Regions from separate parts of the Exiguobacterium sp. UBA1053 genome, predicted to be linked through region 1. Evidence: riboswitches for the same ligand, from Rfam matches in the RefSeq annotation. Region 1 holds a riboswitch; the other holds the start of a gene.
The links. Region 1 has a riboswitch for thiamine pyrophosphate ahead of B3G15_RS01510 (thiamine phosphate synthase). Riboswitches for the same ligand answer to the same signal wherever they lie in the genome.

Region 2: it holds a riboswitch for thiamine pyrophosphate, as region 1 does, so the genes downstream of both, thiT (energy-coupled thiamine transporter ThiT) here and B3G15_RS01510 (thiamine phosphate synthase) in region 1, are expected to answer to the same signal.

Annotation. Positions count from the first base shown of each region.
Region 1 is NZ_DCDO01000003.1:93,056-101,051, forward strand. Features, by position in the region: gene B3G15_RS01475 (exonuclease SbcCD subunit D) at 1-663, opposite strand, end outside; gene B3G15_RS01480 (hypothetical protein) at 959-1,327, shown strand; gene B3G15_RS01485 (hypothetical protein) at 1,458-1,814, opposite strand; gene B3G15_RS01490 (ThiF family adenylyltransferase) at 1,936-2,943, opposite strand; gene B3G15_RS01495 (thiazole synthase) at 2,940-3,704, opposite strand; gene thiS (sulfur carrier protein ThiS) at 3,707-3,907, opposite strand; gene B3G15_RS01505 (FAD-dependent oxidoreductase) at 3,904-4,848, opposite strand; gene B3G15_RS01510 (thiamine phosphate synthase) at 4,845-5,438, opposite strand; TPP riboswitch at 5,521-5,623, opposite strand; gene nagZ (beta-N-acetylhexosaminidase) at 5,680-6,900, opposite strand; gene B3G15_RS01520 (OsmC family protein) at 6,897-7,322, opposite strand; gene B3G15_RS01525 (MFS transporter) at 7,513-7,996, shown strand, end outside.
Region 2 is NZ_DCDO01000013.1:240,841-248,836, reverse strand. Features, by position in the region: gene fmt (methionyl-tRNA formyltransferase) at 1-923, shown strand, start outside; gene rsmB (16S rRNA (cytosine(967)-C(5))-methyltransferase RsmB) at 920-2,251, shown strand; gene B3G15_RS09040 (Stp1/IreP family PP2C-type Ser/Thr phosphatase) at 2,270-3,004, shown strand; gene pknB (Stk1 family PASTA domain-containing Ser/Thr kinase) at 3,007-4,941, shown strand; gene rsgA (ribosome small subunit-dependent GTPase A) at 4,967-5,872, shown strand; gene rpe (ribulose-phosphate 3-epimerase) at 5,875-6,531, shown strand; TPP riboswitch at 6,554-6,663, shown strand; gene thiT (energy-coupled thiamine transporter ThiT) at 6,724-7,284, shown strand; gene B3G15_RS09015 (thiamine diphosphokinase) at 7,286-7,888, shown strand; gene B3G15_RS09010 (amino acid permease) at 7,943-7,996, opposite strand, start outside.

The DNA of each region.
Region 1 (7,996 bases):
GCTGTAGCGAACCGTCTCGGATTGAATCGCAAGCGGATTGTGTAAATGACCGAGTGCCGTATACGTAAACGGTGCAAACTGGCTCGCGCTGACCTGTCCTGCTGTTCCGACGGACAATTGTCGCTCCGAATCGGTCTCGAGTCCACCGATCACAAAGGCATGACCGACGAGGACACTCGGTCCATCCGGAATACATCCGGCAAGGATCGTCCGCATCGCGTCATCATGTGTCTTGATCGTTTCGTCTTGATGCACGTAACGAACGGTCGCAGGATCGGCAAATGGCACCGGGTAAAATGACACCCCTTTGATCGTGACCGGAGTAATGACCGGCGTTAGTTTTCCGACGAGATGCAGACCAGCCCGTTGGAGTAACGTCGTTCCGAAACTTAACCGTTCGGCCGAATCGTGATTTCCGCTGATCGCAACGACCGGGATGTCTCGATCGAGAATCAAGGCAGCGAGCGTCTCGTCAAGCAGTTCGACGGCTTCCGTTGGTGGTACAGCGCGGTCGTACAAGTCACCCGCAATGACGATCGCATCCGGTTGTTCGCGGTCGACGAGTGTCAAAAAATCCGCTAAGACCGCCCGCTGGTTCTCGAGCATCGACTCGCCATGAACGATTTTGCCGAGATGCCAATCGGCAGTATGTATCCATTTCATCTTCATCACACTCACTTTTTGAATATAGTAGCTTAAGTGTAGCATGCAAGCGTTCGTTCTGCGACGAACATCCGTTTGGAACACAAAAAGCAGGAGTTATTCTGACACCCAGCGATGCTATGACAAATTTAGACGAAATGAAATTAGGATTCTTCTTGATCAAGAGAAAATTACTTTATCTTCAACATCAAATCAATTTCTGTTTACCTTATCATTTTTAATAATTTTGAACTTCAAAAAACTGCTAAGATATATATAAGGTATACATTTCCATCCGAATTGAAGGAGCTAAAATATGAAGAAATTATTAATGTTGACTGTATTATGTACTACTTTATCAGCCTGTAACGTAAACGATTCTAAACTCAGTTTTAGTGAGTTAAAGATTGTACCAAACGAAATACAAACGAAGATCAATCCCGCCAATACCTTGCAATTGATCAATACGAAAGACAAAGTCGCTTATGTTGTTTATCAGTCAAAGAAAACAGTTGCTACTGATCTTGAGGAACAAGGAGATACGCTAAAGATTAAATTGAATGAATCTAAAACTTATAAGAAAACGAAGCAGCATGTCTACAAGTTAACATTAGATCCTGAACATAAAATCATCGATGTTTACGTGAACGGTAAATCTACCGCATTTGATAACGTAACTAATTGATAAATCTAGATATAACAAGTAGAAACAACATACATACTAAAACCCCTTTATTTCTTTTATGAAACGAAAGGGTAACACAAAAAGCAGAAGGCGAATGCCTCCTGCTTTTTTCACTCTTGCGACGAATGTGTTATTTCGTCCGTTTTTTTCTAGAGCGTTGAACGGAACGAATCACAGAAACTGATCCGCCGATGATCGCACCGACGCCGACGACGATGCCTGTCTTGAATTTTTTGCCCGATTGTTCTGATGTATGCGTTGCTTGATTGTGTTCAAAAAGTTGTTGGAGGGGCGACGACGTCTCGACTTCGAGAATTTTCGATGCATCCTGATGCACGTCTTCTCTACGTTCGACACTACAAGGTGACAGATAGAATGGGTTCAAGTTCGTCCGGTACCGATCCGGATTCCAGTTGGCTTGCTGAACAACTGCTTGGGCGTCTTCCGTCTGTGCTTGATCCTTGATTGGATCGAATTCTTGTTTCATCTGAATCACTCCTCTTCACGTTCAAAACCTGTAAACCGATTTACGTCTGAAGTCTTATTTACCTGTTTTTCAAACGTTTAAAACATATATATTTAAAATTAGTTTTACTGTTTTGTGAACGTTAGCTGAAATAGGCATGATAGAGCCGCTTCGCTTTAACGAGATCCGCCTCGCCATGAATCAGAACACGTCCATCTCGGAAAGCAACCATCCGATGTTCGTCCGTCGTAAACGCCAGCAAATATGGATTATGAGCGGAAATCGCAGCGACCGGCAGGAGACGTTGTTTCAACTGTTCCAGATCCCGCTGTCCGTCTCCCCGGATTTGAACGGCATCGCGACCGCACAGTGCCGTGAAACGTACCGTTTGATCCGATAAGTAAGGATAGGACGGCTCGATGCCGCACGACGGGCACTCCTTTTTCTTCAGTGACTGGACGTTGATTTGTTGAAACGTATTCGACCAGACATCAAACGCAAGCAAGCGCGTCCGCATGGCGTCCGTCTGTCCGCTCAACCACTTCAATGCTTCTGTCACCTGCAAGGAAGCGACCATCTGTACAGCTGGTCCGATGATCCCCGCCGTATCACACGTCTCCTGATCCCGTGGTAATTGATCGAGTAGACAATGCAGACACGGCGTCTCCCCGGAACGGACGGTAAACGTGATCCCATAACTGCCGACACAGCCACCGTAAATCCACGGAATCGAACGCATCAACGCCATATCGTTCATCAGCAAGCGAATATCGAAGTTATCCGTCGCATCGATGATCAGATCGATATCATCGAGAAGCCACGTCAGTGCTGCCCGGTCGACGTCTACTACATGTGCTTCGATCGCCACTGTCGAATTGATCGCTTCAAGCCGTGCTTTTGCGGCAATCGCTTTTGGTACGATGTGACGCGCATCTTCCTCGGTATAAAGCTGTTGGCGTTGTAGATTACTCCACTCGACATAGTCGCGGTCGACGATGCGGACGACACCGACACCGGCGCGGACGAGTTGCTCTGCCGATGCCGTTCCGAGCGCTCCCATGCCGATGATCAGTACCTTTGCTGCTGCCAAGCGTGCTTGTCCCGCTTCCCCGATCGGTTGAAATCGAGTTTGCCGTGAGTAACGGTTCATCGAATCAATCCACTTGTCGGACTACTCGCGACCGCATACTGTTTCTTCTCGATACGTCCCGCTTCGTATCCGAAGCGCCCTGCTTCGACAGCTAGTCGCATGGCGTACGCCATCTTGACCGGATCTTGAGCATGGGCGACAGCGGAGTTCAATAAGACACCGTCCGCACCGAGCTCCATCGCATAGGCAACGTCGGTCGGCGAGCCGATCCCGGCGTCGACGATGACAGGGACCGTCGTCTGCTCGATGATGAATTGCAAATGGAGCGGATTGAGAATACCTTGTCCGGAGCCGATCGGTGACGCCGCCGGCATGATGGCGTGACAACCGAGTTCTTCGAGTCGTCGCGCAAGGACGACGTCGTCCGACGTATACGGTAAGACGATGAAGCCTTCTTTAAGTAATTCTTCAGAAGCCCGTAACGTCTCGATCGGGTCAGGTAATAACGTCTTGTCGCAACCGATCACTTCGACCTTGACCATGTCGCACATACCGGATGCCCGCGCAAGCTTCGCCAACCGTACGGCTTCCTCCGCCGTCTTCGCACCGGCCGTGTTCGGTAGTAGATCGTACTTTGTTAAATCAAGCGACTCCAAAAAATTCGCTTGTTGTTTATCAAAAATATCGAGCCTACGGACGGCGAACGTCAAGATTTGTGAGGCGGACGCATCGATTGCTTTCTGCTGTACCGTAGCATCCGTATATTTCCCTGTTCCGAGTAATAACCGTGATTCAAATGTCTTTTCTCCAATTTTCAGCATGTTTATCCTCCTCCTACGAAATGAACGATTTCAAATGTGTCATTGTCCCGAACGACCGTCTGACCATACGCCGCGCGATCGATGATTTGTCGATTCTGTTCGACGATGACAAGCTTCTCCCCTAAGCCGAGTTGCGTGAGCATGTCCTCGATCGTTTTAATCTGTTCGATCGTGTGGTCATTGCCGTTAATCGTAATGTTCATCGGACTTCCTCCTTCTGAATCAACCGTAATGTATTTACCAAGACTTCCGCTGTCGCCGGTGCGAGTAAGATGCCATGCCGATGATGCCCCGTCGCTAGGAAGATTTGACGGGATGAATCGGCGACTCCGATATATGGCAAGCCGGACACCGTTTGCGGTCGTACACCGGACCAGACTTCTTCGATGACCGCGTCACGAATCGGTGGATACAGTCGTTCTGCTGCTTGAAGCAGTGACGTGATCCCAGCGACACTGACACCGACCGTCTCGTCGTACGGCAGTTCGGTCGCACCGATCAAAATTCGTCCGTCTGCTTTCGGAACGAGGTAGACGGCGTCATCAAACAGAATCGAGCGTAACGGCTGACCCGCGAGACGGACGGCGAGACATTCCCCTTTGACCCCATAAGTCGCGATCGAAATACCAGCTGTATCGAGCAAGGCTTGCGACCCGCGTCCGGCAGCGACCGTCACCGTTCGTCCGGTCCACATTCTCGCGTTCGACTCGATCCTGACGAAGTCATCGCTCTCTTCGATGCGTGTGACTTCCACCTGTTCTTCAATCGATATGCCACGTGCGTGTAAGGCATACATCAATGCAGTCGTTAGTCGTCGCGGATCGATTTGACCGACCGATGGAAATAAGTATTCTTGCCCATTTCGTTTCAATAAAAATGGTTGTTCCCGGTAGCCACAATCGATCCCGGTCTCGCGCGTGAGGCGTCGCGCAAGTAACGGATACAGACGGCGACTTCGCGCGGCAAGCGTATGCAATTCTTCTCTCAGCTCGATGTCCGTCGCAAGCATCCCGGCAGCCGCCCGACTCGTCCCTTGTCCGCATGTTCCGCGATCAAGGACAAGAACGGATTCGTTCTGACAAGCGAGACTGTAAGCAAGCGTCAAACCGATGACTCCACCACCGATGATGATGTGATCCGTCATACCCGTACCCCCTGATAACGCTGAATGGCAGCAAGTGGATCCGCTTGACCGAGAATCCCCGATAAGACGGCGATTCCGGTTACACCGGTCGCTGCGATTTCAGGCATGCGTTCTGGTGTAATCCCGCCAATTGCAATGACTGGTTTCGTCGTGAAGGTGACGACTTGCTTCAAGGCGTCAATCCCTCGTGGTGGCACATTCGGCTTCGACGCTGTCGAATAAATATGACCGTACAGCAGTCGGTCGGCTCCTTCCGCTTCTGCTGCCAGTGCCTCTGCTAGTGAATGGACCGATTTCCCGATGACGAGATTCGGAAAATGACGACGGACATCACGGACACTCAAGGACCGGCGCGTCAACTGCACACCGATGCCTGCGACATGGGCGACATCGACCCGGTCATGAACCGTTAACTGCTCAGGCGAATAACCATGTGTAAGGAGCGCGTCAATCAGATCAAGCAATTCTGCTGCCGATAAGTTCGGTTCTCGTAGATGTAGCTGATCCGTATAAGGTTGAAGCGATTGAAAGGTCTTTATTTCGTCAAGCGGATTAATGGATCCCGTCGAAATCAGATGTAAACGCATCATGTTCTTCCTTTCCATACGAAAAAGGACCACTCCCGATGTTGAAGGGAGTGGTCCGAAAATGCGCTGAAGCGCTAAGGATATCTAGGATTTCGAGCCACTTCCCTCCGCTAGTACGAACTAGATCAGGTTCAAAGGGTCCGGATACTTCCGTCTCAGTCTGCTGGGAGACTCCCCTAGTGTCTTTTCGTGTTTAATTGGCTTGCCCCATTAGTCTAGCATGAGTCGCTTTGCTTCGCTAGTCCTAGTTGAGCGCTTCCACTTGCTGAATCAGCTCCGATTTCGTCGGTCGCTGTTGCTCTTGGCTGTCGGCATAGGTCTGCTTCAGCTTTAAGATCCGCATCACTTTAGCATCGAGCATCGCAGGCGTCAGCGTTTTGTCTTTAACGGCTTGCATTACTTCGGTGTGGACCTTCGTATAGGCACCTGCTTCCGAAAACATCGCCATATCTGCTCCATTGACAAGTGCCTGGCGTGCCGCTTCCGCAAGACCATATTGTTTCGTGATCGCCCCCATGACGAGATCATCCGTGATGATGACACCGTTGAATCCGAGTTGCTGACGCAAGAGGTCAGTCAAGATCGGCTTTGAGAGCGAGGACGGATTCGTATTGTCATACGCGGGATAGAGAATATGGGCGACCATCACCATCTCGGCGCCCTCTTGAATCGCTTCTTGGAACGGTAACAGTTCCGTTCGCTTCAGTTCTTCCTTTGATGCTGTCACTTTCGGCAAACCGACATGGGAATCGACACTCGTATTGCCGTGACCGGGAAAATGTTTGACGACCGGAATCGTTCCCGTCTCTTGCATCCCATGCATCAGGGCCGTACCGAGAGTCGCGACGGTCTTCGGATCAGCACTTAACGCACGGTCGCCGATGATTGGATTGTTCGGATTGCTATTGACGTCAAGGACCGGTGCGAAGTCCATGTTGAACCCATAAAATCGTGACAGGTGACCGAGCGTACGTCCGACATCTTCCATTTTTGCAGCATCTGCACCTTGCGCCATCCGTTGACTCGTCGGGAGACGTAATCGTTGATCCGGTACCCGGCTGACGCGTCCGCCTTCTTCATCAATCCCGACGAACGCATACGGTTTTTGGTTCGTCTCTTGAATCGCACGCGTGAACGTCAAGAGTTGCTCTTCCGACGTAATGTTTCCGCCGAGCAATAAGACCCCGCCAATCGCATGCGTCTGTAACAATTTCCGGTCAGCTGCTGAAAGTTCCGTGCCGGCGACTCCGATGTAGAGCAGTTGATCGATTTTTTCTGACGTCGACATCGCTTTTAATTGTTGCTTTAGTTTTGCTTGTTGTCGTTCCTCTTTCGTTGGCTCAGGTTTCGGTTTCTTTTCTTCTGTTGGTTGCTTCGTTTCCGGTTGCGATGGTTTCGTTGGTTCCATCGTCTCCTGCGCACACCCTGCAAGCAACAGGCAACCGATCAGTACGACTTTTTTCACAAAGGATCCTCGCTCCGGACACCATTGATTGAATAATAGACGGAAATCTCAGCGTTCAGGGATTGCGAGACCGAACAATATTTATCCTTTGATAACGAGATAGCGCGACGGACCTTATCTTCCGGGAGATCACCTTCGAGCCGATAATGAATCGAGATCGACGTAAAACGCCGCGGATGGTCCTCTGCCCGTTCTCCTTCGATATCCATTTCGAAATGGGTGATCGTCAAGCGCATCTTCTCTAAAATCGAGACGATATCAATTCCTGTACAGCCGGCAACGGCATGTAGCAAGAGTTCAGTCGGTCGTGGCGCTTGGTTTTCGCCACCGTTTTCGGGTGCTGCGTCCATCGCCAGATGATGCCCTGATTCCGTCTGTCCACTAAATCCCATCTGTTTGTTCCATGTCACTGTCGCTTGCATCGTTTCCACTCCTTTATAAGTAGTCTTCTTCTGTAGTATACGCAAAAAACAGCAAGCCTGGAAATTCACACGCTATTTCGAATAATGGTTCTTTTCCCGAAATCTCGCTTTGCGATACCCGACGAAATCGTTTCATGCTATTCTGTTACTCATAGTTTCGCGCGCAAGCGCTAGAATTGAGGAATCATCCATGTCACCTACTACTCGTTTAAGTCGACGCGATTGGCTCTTGATCGCCACGTTGTCGCTCCTGACGTTCGTTCTCGGAACTAGCGAATTCGTCATCGTCGGGATCCTCGCTGAAATCTCCTCAGCCCTTGATATCACGATCGCAACAGCAGGTACGCTCGTTTCAGCCTTTGCCATCTCCTTTGCAATCGGTACACCGATCGTCATGTCGCTGACCGGTCACCTGGAACGGCGTCGTCTGATCCTACGTCTCTTACTCGCCTGGGTCTTATTGAATCTTGCCAGTAGTTTTGCACCAAGTTACGAAGTATTGCTCGCAACCCGCATTCTGACAGCCATCCTGACTGGTGTCTTGATCTCACTCGCAATGGTTGTCGCCAGTGACGGTGTACCTGTCGCGAAGCGCGGTGTTGCCGTCTCGTTCATTTTCGGTGGTTTTACACTTGCGAACGTTTTAGGTGTTCCGATTGGAACGTTCATCGGTC
Region 2 (7,996 bases), on a different contig from region 1:
TCATGGGGACACCTGAGTTTGCGGCAGGGACACTGCGTGAAGTGATCGATGCTGGGTATGACGTCGTCGGTGTCGTATCGCAACCAGATAAGCCGGTCGGACGAAAACGGGAAGTCAAACCGACACCTGTGAAACTCGTCGCGATGGACCACGATATTCCTGTGTTGCAACCGAAACGGATTCGTGAAGACTATCAGGACGTCCTTGATTTAAAACCAGATCTCATTATCACGGCAGCTTACGGTCAGATTGTACCGACAGCGATTTTGGAAGCACCACGTTTTGGGGCGATCAACGTCCATGCGTCACTCCTACCGAAATATCGTGGCGGTGCACCGATTCATCAAGCAATCATCGATGGAGAAAAAGAGACAGGCGTGACGATCATGTATATGGTCGATCGACTGGATGCCGGTGATATGTTGTCAAAAATCATTGTTCCGATCGAAGAGAACGATACAGTCGGAACGATGTTTGAAAAGTTAGCGGACGCAGGAGCGCGACTATTGCTTGAGACCTTACCGCGTCTGTTCGCAGGTGAATTGACACCGGAAGCACAAGTCGAGGCAGAAGCGACGTTTGCGCCGAACATCTCACGCGAGCGGGAACGACTTGATTTTACGTTACCGGGTGAGACACTCTATGATCAAATCCGAGGAATGAATCCTTTCCCAAGTACGTATACGATGCTTGGTGATGACCGATTGAAAGTCTTTTTCGCGACGAAAGTCAAAGGAACGGGACGACCAGGCGAAATCATCGCTTTAGAAGCGGATGGTCCCGTCATCGCGACAGGTTCGGAGACAGCGTTGAAGCTGATCGACTTACAGCCGTCCGGAAAAAAACGGATGGACGGTGCTACGTTCATGCGCGGGATCGGTCAATCGCTTGAACTCGGACAACAAGTAGGTGAGAATGCATGAATGTACGTGACGCAGCAGTAACGACACTGATGAAAATTGGTCAAGGTGGTGCCTTCTCGACAATCACCGTCCACCAGATGCTTGAAAAGCGTGCTATCTCAGCAACAGATGTCGGCTTGTTCACGGAACTCGTCTACGGGACGCTCAGTCGTGAATTGACACTGGATTATATTTTGGAGCCGTATCTAGCGAAACAGAAAAAACTTGATCCGTTCATGCGTCCGTTGTTACGGATGAGTGTGTATCAATTGTTTTATCTTGATCGTGTACCGGATCATGCCGTCATCCATGAAGCTGTCGAGATTGCTAAAAAACGTGGAAAAGTCCACGTCTCGAAAGTCGTCAACGGAGTGCTCCGGAATGTATTACGGGCGGGAATGCCTCATTTCGCTGAAATCGAGCCTGTTGCAAAACGAATCAGCATCGAAACGAGTCACCCGCAGTGGCTCGTCGAACGTTGGATTGAACTGTTTGGTCCAGAAGAAACGCTTCAAATCTGTCAATTGAATAACACACCTGCACCGGTCACGGTTCGCATCAATCGGACGAAGACGACGCGAGAGGAAGCGATCGAGCTTCTACTCGACCAAGGTGTGACGGCAAAACCATCTACGGTCGCGCCAGACGGTCTCGAAATCGAACGAGGAAGCATTCAAAAAACGGATCTGATTGACCGAGGGTATCTTTCTCTGCAGGATGAGAGCTCAATGCTCGTCGCCCGTGCACTCGGTGTAGAAACATCTGATCATGTACTTGACAGCTGTGCCGCACCTGGTGGGAAAGCGATGCATATTGCTGAAGGTTTGACGACGGGAACACTACAGGCACTTGATCTTCATCCACATAAGATTAAATTGATTGAACAGCAAGCGACACGATTAGGTCTTACGACTGTTCAAGCAGAAGCGTTAGATGCTCGTAAAGCAGGAGACCGCTTTGAAGTAGAATCGTTTGATCGGATTCTTGTCGACGCACCTTGTTCAGGACTCGGTGTCATTCGAAGAAAACCAGATATCAAATGGACGAAACGCCCGGAACAACTCGAGCAACTCCCGAAAATTCAACGAGATATTCTGACATCTGTCTTACCACTCGTTAAAAAGGGTGGAACCTTCGTCTATTCGACTTGTACGATTGATCCGATCGAGAACGAGGATCAGACAGCGTTCATTCTCGATCAAGGATTTGAATTTGATACATCCTTCGCGGCACGGATGCCGGAATCCGTGCGACATCTGATCGGGGATCGAGCAGAACTCAAGTTGTTACCGACGACAGTCGGAACGGACGGCTTCTATATTGCCGCGTTTAAAAAACGAGAAGATTGACACGAACGGAGGACTGTCATGGAGTTAGCTCACCTTTCGACTACTGGGAAAGTCAGGACTAAAAATGAGGATACGGTATTACTCGTCGGGAACGCCGAACGTGGTCTTGCCGTCGTTGCGGACGGTATGGGAGGTCATGCTGCTGGCGATATCGCAAGTGCGATCGTTCGCGAGGTATTTGAAGCATCCTTTTCACTCATGCCAAATCGTCCGATGGAATTGTCTGAATGGATAGAACAACGTGTAGCCGAGGCAAATGCCCGGATTCTTCAGTTTTCAAAAGACGAGCAACTTGCAATCGTCGGAACGACCATTGCCTGCGTATGCTGGGTCGAAGATTTGCTCGTCATCGGTCATGTTGGAGATAGTAGGGTCTATGCCCTTGAAGGTACGGCGTTAAAACAATTGACGGATGATCATTCTTACGTCAACATGTTACGACAAATGGGGGAACTTTCGGATGAGGAAGTCGAAAATCATCCACGTAAGAATGTCATCACACGGTCGGTCGGCTCGAACGAAACAGTCGAAGTCGACATTCAAGTCAGAGATGCTCCAGACTATGACCTCGTCCTCGTCTGTAGTGACGGATTGACCGATGAAGTGCCAGATGATGTCATCGAACAGATCATCTTACAGGATGAGCCGCTTGATGAGATCGTTGGACGATTGGTGAAAGAAGCGAATGCTCGAGGAGGCGCGGATAATATTACGATTGCCGCCATCCGGTTCAAAGAAAGAAAGAGGGTCTGAATATGCGATACGGAGATCGATTAAATGACCGCTACCGCATAGAACGGCTAGTTGGAAGTGGCGGGATGGCGAATGTCTATCAAGCCTATGATGAGATTTTAAAGCGTCATGTTGCCATTAAGATTTTACGGACTGAATTTTCGCATGACGAACAGTTCATTCGTCGATTCGAACGTGAAGCGCATGCTGCTACCAGCTTGAATCATCCAAACATCGTTGCCGTCTATGATGTAGGCGAAGAAGATGCCATCTATTACATCGTCATGGAGTATATCGATGGTATGACATTAAAGACATTTTGTGAAAATCAAGCATTACCTGTGCCGCAGGCCGTCGATATCATCGCTCAAATTTGTGATGCGATCGATCACGCCCATGCACACCGGATCATCCATCGCGATATCAAACCGCAAAACATGTTGATTCGAGAAGATGGTACCGTCAAAGTAACGGATTTCGGAATCGCTGTGGCAATGTCGAATGCGACGCTGACGCATACGATGTCAGTCCTTGGATCCGTCCATTACTTTTCACCAGAACAAGCAAAAGGTAAATTTGCGGATGAGAAGTCGGATATCTATTCGCTTGGTGCTGTATTATACGAACTTGTTACAGGACAAGTCCCGTTCGAAGGTGATTCACCGGTTGTGATTGCTTTAAAGCATCTGCAAGATACACCGCGTCGCCCATCCGTCTTGAATCCGAAAGTGCCACAAGCGCTTGAGAACTGTATCATGCAGGCGCTCGCAAAAGCACCGCATGACCGCCAACAGTCCGTCGCAGCCTTTAAGACAGATATGGTGACGGCGTTGTCTGACGAACGAGCAAGTGAAGGCATCCGTGGTGCAGAAGAGGATGAGATGGAAAAGACGATGGTCTTATCGCCTGTACAAGTGCCAGAAGAATCAAAAGCGGAACCAGAATCACCCGCTGTCACGACCGTTCAACCGAAAACACCGGAAAAGAAAAAGAAAAAACGCTGGTGGATCGTCCTCTTATTGCTCATATTGCTAGGTGGTGCAGCTACGACGTTTGCGATGTGGCCAGATCCAACGGTCACCGTACCATCTGTCGTCAAGTCGGATGGAGACGAAGCGGAAACGAAGCTTGAGAAACTTGGATTCGTTGTTGAGACGACAGAACGAAATAGCGATACAGTCGAGGAAGGCGATGTCATCAGTCAGACACCGCGTGAAAACGCACAAGTCAAGAAGGGTTCGACAGTCAACTTGGTCGTCTCTACAGGTAGTGCTCCGGTCGAAGTACCGGATGTGACAGATGACGCTGAAAAAGAGGCGATCGCCACATTAAAAGAGGCTGGATTCGCAAAAGTCGAAGTCGAACGTGAAAAGTCGGATGAAATCGCGCGAGGTAATGTTATCCGACAATCGATCTCTGCTGGAACGGAAGTGATCGCAAAAGAACAGACGATTACGATCACTGTCTCAGAAGGAACTTCGTCCTTTGAATTGAAAGATTTGACGAACTTATCGAGTGATGAAGCAAAAGCGTATCTCGATGAAATGGGTCTCGACGGCACGTTTGAACAAGAATTTTCAAGTGACGTGAAGCTCGATCAAGTCATCCGTCAATTCCCGCAAGCAGGAGCACAAGTCGAACCGAACGACTCCGTGACTGTGTTCATCTCAAAAGGTGAGGAAGAAAAAACGGTGACGGCAACGTTCCCTGAAAAGGTCGTCTATGATGCGGTCAGCGAGAACGAGGACGAGGAACCACCGAAACAAGTCATCCGGATTGAGACGGAAGACGCGAAAGGGAAGCGGACCGTCATCGAGGAATCGATTGATCAAGATGAGACATTCGACGTGCCGGTGACGATTGATCCAGGAGAAGAAGGAAAAATTACGATCTATAAAGACGATACGGTGTATCGTTCAAAAACCATCACGTACAATCAAGCAAAAGACGCACAATGAATGTGATGAAAAAGGAGTGCATAGGATGACGGAACAACGCATCGAAGAGAATCGAGAAGGAACGATCATACGTCTGCAGGGTGGCTTTTATGATGTCATGACACCAGAAGGAGAGGTCCGTTCACGGGCAAGAGGGAATTTCCGAAAACGCGGCATCAGTCCAGTCGTCGGAGACGAGGTCGTTCTTCATATCGAAAGTGAGACAGGATATATTCTCGAAGTGAAGGAGCGGGACAACTTTTTAGTACGCCCTCCAGTCGCGAATATCGACCAGGCATTGCTCGTCGTCTCGGCGGCAGAACCTGATTTTTCAGCGCACTTGCTCGACCGATTTCTCGTTTTGATCGAAGCGAAGGAAATTCAACCCGTCATCCTATTGACGAAGATGGATTTGCTGGACGATGTTAAAGGACCGGCTGTCCGAGAGGCGATTGCCGCTTACCGGAAGATTGGGTATACGGTCATCGAGACATCAAGTGAGACGTTGGCAGGTATTGAGCAAGTCCGTCCGTTACTTGCTGGAAAAACGAGCGTTCTCGCCGGACAATCCGGTGTCGGGAAAAGTTCATTGCTCAATGCACTGGAACCCTCTCTTGATTTAGAAACAAGTGCGATCTCGAAATCACTCGGACGAGGACGTCATACGACGCGCCACGTCACATTGATGCCGCTTGCCGAAGGATTGATTGCCGATACGCCAGGTTTCTCGAACCTCGATTTTCCGTATGATATGGAAATCGAGGATGTACGGTGGAGTTTCCCTGAATTCGTGGCTGTACAAGATGATTGCAAATACCGAGGTTGCTTGCATTTGAATGAACCCGGTTGTGCCGTCAAGGAAGCCGTCGAAGCCCAAGAAATCATGTCCTCTCGTTATGAGAACTATGGTATGTTTATAGACGAAATCAAGAATCGAGCCCGGAGGTATTGAAGATGATTAAAATTGCACCATCTATCTTATCAGCAGATTTTGCGAATCTCGAACGCGATGTTAAAGCAGTCGAAGCAGCAGGCGCGGACTATATCCATTTTGATGTCATGGACGGTCAGTTCGTACCGAACATCTCATTTGGATTACCTGTGCTTAGCAGCTTACGTCAAAAGACGGATATGATTCTCGATGTCCATTTGATGATCGACCAGCCAGAACGTTTCGTCGAGGATTTCGTCAAAGCAGGGGCGGACATCGTGACGTTCCACGTCGAAGCGACGAATCATGTCCATCGTGTCTTGCAACAAATCAAAGCAGCGGGCGCAAAGGCAGGAGTCGTCTTGAATCCCCATACGCCATTATCAACGATTGAACACGTCCTTGAGGATGTCGATATGGTTTTATTGATGACGGTCAATCCGGGCTTTGGTGGACAAGCCTTCATCGAGCGTGTCATGCCGAAACTCGCAGCACTTGCGCAAATGAAAGCAGATCGTGGTCTGACATTTGAAATCGAGATTGACGGTGGCGTCAATCCGGAAACGGCAAAGCTTTGCATCGATAACGGTGCGAACGTTCTCGTCGCAGGATCAGCAATCTACAATGCACCAGATTATGCGGAAGCGATCACTAGCATTCGTCAAGGGGCTGCCGTATAATAAGAACGAGAAAACGAAATATGATGACCGCAAGGGGTGTCGCTTGAAAAGCGGCTGAGAGAAGTCTTTTAGACTTTAACCCTTCGAACCTGTTCCGTTCAAACGGACGTAGGGATGTGGCGCACGCAGGCAGTACGGCGTTCGTCGTACTGCCTTTTTGCGTCCTCTCGTACAATGAAGGAGGAAAATAGCATGAAACGGTTACAAATGATGATGGAAATTGCCATCTTCGCCAGTCTCGGAGTCGTCTTTGATTTACTGATTCCATTCAAAATGCCACAAGGAGGCTCAATCAGCTTAGCGATGTTACCGATCTTCGTCATGGCATTTCGCCACGGTGTCGTCGGAGGGGTCGTCACGGGAGCGCTTGTCGGTACGATTCAATTGATGTTCGCTCCACAAGTCTTGACGATCGTTCAACCGATGCTTGACTATACGATTGCGTATGGTGTCGTCGGATTAAGTGGTCTGTTCGCGCGTCAAGTCAGACTAGCCGCGCGCAATGGACAAAAGAAAAGCTTGATGGCGTTCGTTCTCCTGGCGACGTTATTAGGCGCAGGACTCCGTTATATCTGTCATGTCATCAGTGGAATCGTCTTTTTTGCCGAGTATGCCGAAGGTCCAGTCGTACCGTATTCATTGATTTATAACGCGACATACATGGTACCGTCTTACGTTCTTTGTGGTGTCGTTGCGGGTCTTTTATTCACGACTGCGCCACGCTTACTCCGTTATTCGGCACGAGGCGTCTGAGATGCGGGCGATTCTCGTCTGTGCCGGTCCGCGAGAAGAAGCGCCGGATTTACGGAAGTTTTGTCAGCCAGGTGACTTTATCGTCGGTGTCGACGGTGGTGTTCAGACGATTGAATCGTTTGGGCTGACATGCGACCTGACGATTGGTGATTTTGATTCTCTTGGTTATGTACCAGAAGGGGCAATCGTTCATCCGGCCGAGAAAGATGAAACGGATCTCGAACTGGCACTTCGTACAGTCTCAGAGAAGAAACAGTTTGAGGATACCTTCATCATCGGGGCGACAGGTGGGCGGCTCGACATGACCGTCCAAAATGTATATCTATTGAAGCGATACCCAGAGGCACGACTCGTGACGAAACGAGAAGAGGTACGATACTTGGCTGAGGGAACGTATGCAGTCGAAGCAGGGAGCTATCATTATCTTTCGTTCATTCCACTCGTACCATCGACTTTAAGCTTATCCGGAGTCAAATATCCACTTGATGCACATCCAGTACCGGTCGGAGGTTCCTTGACCGTCAGTAATGAATGGTGTGCGTCAGAAGCGAAGGTAGAGCTCCATCAAGGAGAACTATTGATGATGCGGACGCTTAAGGAATAGCACAATCATAGGAAAGAGGCCGTGGATGACTCCGCGGCCTCTTTTTAGATGAAATTATTCGTCGAGTTGAGAAGGGGCGACACGGATGTCGCTTTGAGCGGATAGATG